Regions from separate parts of the Pantoea ananatis PA13 genome, predicted to be linked through region 2. Evidence: riboswitches for the same ligand, from Rfam matches in the RefSeq annotation. Region 2 holds a riboswitch; the other holds the start of a gene.
What was found. Region 2 has a riboswitch for thiamine pyrophosphate ahead of PAGR_RS22745 (FAD-dependent oxidoreductase). Riboswitches for the same ligand answer to the same signal wherever they lie in the genome.
Positions count from the first base shown of each region.

Region 1: it holds a riboswitch for thiamine pyrophosphate, as region 2 does, so the genes downstream of both, thiB (thiamine ABC transporter substrate binding subunit) here and PAGR_RS22745 (FAD-dependent oxidoreductase) in region 2, are expected to answer to the same signal.

Region 1 is NC_017554.1:3,786,379-3,788,574, reverse strand. Features, by position in the region: gene thiB (thiamine ABC transporter substrate binding subunit) at 1-820, opposite strand, end outside; TPP riboswitch at 864-968, opposite strand; gene sgrR (HTH-type transcriptional regulator SgrR) at 1,004-2,196, opposite strand, start outside.
Region 2 is NC_017553.1:269,722-271,917, forward strand. Features, by position in the region: gene thiS (sulfur carrier protein ThiS) at 1-123, opposite strand, end outside; gene PAGR_RS22745 (FAD-dependent oxidoreductase) at 120-1,052, opposite strand; TPP riboswitch at 1,191-1,310, opposite strand; gene PAGR_RS22750 (AzlD domain-containing protein) at 1,369-1,689, opposite strand; gene PAGR_RS22755 (AzlC family ABC transporter permease) at 1,686-2,196, opposite strand, start outside.

The sequences.
Region 1 (2,196 bases), on a different replicon from region 2:
TCTGAAAGGCTGGCGTAACCATGAATTGCATAAACTGTTCTGCCAGTTTGGGCTGCTTGCTGTTCGCCAGTCGGGCGGCCACCTCAACCTGCAGATAGTTGCCTTCGGCGAAGGATGCCGCAGCATAGTTATCTTTTTTCTCTTCAATGATGTGATAAGCCGGTGACGTGGTATAGCTCAGCACCAGATCGCTCTCGCCTTTAAGAAACAGGCCGTAGGCTTCACTCCAGCCTTTGGTGACCGTGACGGTTTTCTTCGCCAGCTTTTGCCAGGCCTCAGGCGCGTTGTCCCCGTAAACCTTTTGCATCCACAGCAGCAGGCCAAGGCCTGGCGTGCTGGTGCGAGGATCTTCATAAATCACGCGCCATTTCTCTGGGCTTTCGACCAGTTCTTTCAGGCTTGTAGGGGGATTTTTTAGCGTGTTTTTGTTGTACACGAATGCGAAATAACCGTAATCGAACGGCACAAAGGTGGTGTCCTTCCAGCCGCCGGGCACCTGCAGCTCACGGGTATCCACGTCGCTTTTGGCAAACAGGCCGGTTTGCTGCGCGGCCTGCAGAAGGTTGTTATCCAGGCCTAGTACCACATCGGCCTTTGTGTTCTTGCCTTCCATACGTACACGGTTCAGCAGCGAAACACCGTCTTCCAGCGCGACAAATTTCAGCTCGCAACCGCACTGGGCTTCAAAGGCTTTTTTGACGGCCGGACCCGGCCCCCAGTCAGCGGAAAAGGCGTCGTAGGTGTAAACCGTCAGGACAGGTTTGGCCGCAAAGACCGGGGCAGAAAGTAACAGCAGCACGGGCAGGACGTTTTTTAACACTTTGCGCTCCTAGGGCGGCAGGGTTGAGTCGCAAAGGATCTGAGCAAAACAACCTCTCAAATCCCTACGTCGGTATTAACCGATTCAGGTTCGACGGGTATTTCTCAGCGCCCTGACACTGTGGAAAGGGGCACCCCGTTGAGAACGCCACATTCTAGTCATTAAATGCGCAAGGGGAAAGGCTCACAGCGTAGGCGGGGCAAACCAGGCGGATTTAAAATCAAACCAGCCCAATGTATTCATCCGCACGCCGCGCATACTGCGCTGGCCCTCCAGCAGCAGCCAGTGATGAAACAGCGGATGAAGCCAGCTATTTTCCACCAGATATTTACCCCATTCAGCGAGGGAGAGCGTTTTTTCACGCCAGCGCGTGGCATCCTGCTGCCAGTTAACAGGCAGACAGTGCTGCATCAACGGCGTTTCGTATAACAGGGCAAACAGGGAATATTCGAGGGGCAGGGTAAAATTGACGCTGCCCAGCCAGATATCACTCTCGCCTTCGCCCTGATGCCAGCTTTCGTAACTGACTTCCCGGGTGTTCAACGTAACGCCCTGTTCTGCCAGCAACGGACGTAAGGCATCCGTAATACTGACATGCTCAATATGCTGGTTATACCAGGTTAACGTCAGGCTCGTGAGGCCCGCCGGTTTGTCCACTGGGGTCAGATCGCGGCGATGGTGCCAGCGGGGTAGCAGGCCGTAAGCCGGGAACCAGTAGCGCTGATAACCCCTGCCCGCATTATTGAGGAGTGCAATCGGGTTAAGCAGGTCGCTGAGCCAGCGTCGAATGTCTCGATCGGCCATTTTTTCTGAACGCTGATCGAACAGTAAATAGTAGCAACCTTCTTCAAGCCGGCTCTCTTCCTGTTTCTCATCGGCTTTTTCGCCCTGCAGGCGAACCCCTGCATAAACCAGCTCGTCACTGATCTCTGGCAGTACCCACACCGACACATCATCGATCAGCGCGCGATAGCCAAAGTAGTCGTCAAACGCTTCTATCTTCAACTGGCTGTGCTGATTACGGACGACCCGATAAGGACCTGTTCCCACAGGTTGACGGGCAAAATCGCGAATTTCAGGCCATTCCCGTGGCAGAATCATGGCGCTGACGCTGCCCAGCAGCCAGGGCAGCCAGCTGTCGGGCTGATCCAGATAGATATCCAGGGTCCAGGGGGCCGGTGAGTCGAGCCGTTGGATATGAGAAAACAGGGGATACTGACGCAGGCGTTCCAGGCTTGCGATCACATCGGCCATGTCCAGCTCCCGGCCATGATGAAAACGAATGGCAGGACGTAAATAAAAGCGCCAGTGGAGATCGGATGTTTGCTGCCAGTGATGGGCGATATCGGCCTCGATTTCCCCCTTTTCCTCATTTA
Region 2 (2,196 bases):
AGGAACAAATTCGCCATTCACGGCACTGGCGACACAGCCAGCATCGATATGTTGTTCCACGAGTAATTCAGCCAGCGTGCGGGCTTCGGTTTCAATAGCAAGGCCGTTCAGTTCTATTTTCATCGCACTCCCTCGGACGTCAGTTGTTGCATAAGCTTCTCGGCCATCATCGGGGCCAGCAGGAAGCCGTGACGGTACATGCCGTTAATGGAAAAAATGCCATTTTCATAACGCACTTCGGGCAGATTGTGGCGGTAAGCCGGACGCAAACCTGTGCCGCTTTCAATAATGCGTGCTTCGGCGAGGGCGGGATGGATGCTGTAGGCTGCGCTTAACAGTTCCATCATAGCGCGCGCGCTGATTGGGCTGTCATCCTGGCTTTCGACCATGGTCGCGCCCAGCATAAAATGCCCCTGAGCCCTGGGCACCAGATAACAGGGAAAACGCGGGTGCAGCAGGCGAACAGGACGGGAAAACGTTATTTCGTCGGTGTGGAGAATAACCATTTCACCGCGCACGGCACGCAATTCCGGTTGGGATTGCCGGGCATGAATACCCCGGCAATCGATAATTTTCCCGCTGGGTTTACACGGGTGAAACCGGACCCCCGCATTCAGTAAACGCGTTTGTAATTGTTGCATTGCCAGCCGGGGATCAAGATGACCTTCTGCGGCAAAGAACAAGCCACGGGCAAAACGGTCTTCCAGCGCAGGTTCAATCTCTGCCGGCGTCACCCACTGATGTGATGAGGTCATGTTAGCGAAACGCGTTAACTCAGCACTGTCGCGCGGGGGCGCAATCACCAGGGTACCCTGCTGTTCCACGCCGCTGACCCTGGCCGACCACCATGCCGCAGCATACTGACCCCAGTCAACGACCTGCTGTGGCGCACTTTCCGCTTCGCACCAGGGCGCCAGCATACCGCCAGCCCAGTGCGATGCCGCGCGGCAGTCCGGTAAGGTAATGATTTCGACAGGTTCACCTTGCTCCGCCAGTAGCGTGGCGATACACAATCCGGACACGCCGCTGCCGAGCACTGACCAGCGGCTCATTGCCAGCCAACCTGACAGGATAACATCAGAAACAGGATTTTCACTTTGGCCTCTCTGTTAACAGTCAGAGACCCGTGATACAAGAAGGGAAAAAGCATGAGCCCGACAAAAGCAGACTCTGCGGCAAGTATCTGCCTGGGGCAAAGATACCCGTCTTCCTACGCCAGTATCAACTGGGTCAGGTTCTAAGGGTCGCTAAGCCGCGCATTGCGCTATTAGCCTCTCAGTCTCTTTGGCGAGACTCCCCTGACGGGTTCTAGTTTTATTTTAAGCCGCGCCTTACGTCAAGGCTGATGCAGCAATTTGTCGTTAGCGACTAAGGCACATTCAGGTAACGCAGCAGAGCGGTCATACAGGCTGCGCCCAAAATGATGGCGATCAGCGGCGCCCTGCGCCAGGCGAGAAAAATGGCAAACGACACGCCCAGCAGCCTTGCCATCCCGGCAAAATGCTGACCTTCGAACAACGTGGTGGTGGCTGCAACGGCCAGTAACAGTACCGTGGCCGCATCGGATAACACATTTTGCGTGCGCTCACTGACAGGCAACCGGTTACCCAGTTTGACGCCCGCATAACGAATGGCATAGGTTCCGGCAGCCAGCAAGGCAATGCCTGCAACTATCATCGGATGATTCATTTACGCGATCTCCACGTAAGCAGCCCTAACAACGAAAACAGAACAGGCATCCCTGCTGGAACAAATGGCGTGACCGCCAGCGACAGCACGGCGCCGGTAGCAGCAGGAATGCGGGTTCGGGGTTTGCGTAACGCCGGGAAGATGAGTGCGATAAGAATGGCGGGAAACACGGCATCCAGACCGATGACGGAAATATTCGGGATAAACTGGCCAATCGCGGCCCCGAGCATGACGGTGAACGGCCAGATCAATCCGATACCGATGCCGCACAGCCAAAACGCACTGCGGCGTTGAGCCATCTGCGGCTGAGAGATGCCGAACACCACACTTTCATCGTTCATAATGTGACAGCCGAGCGCCCCCCGCCAGCCTCTGCCCACTAAGTCTTTAACCGCAATGCCAAAGGGAAGATGGCGGGCGTTGACCAGCAAACCTGCCGCCGCCGCGGTTAACGGACTGCCACCGCCGGCAACGATGCCAATAAATAAGAATTCCGATGCGCCAGCC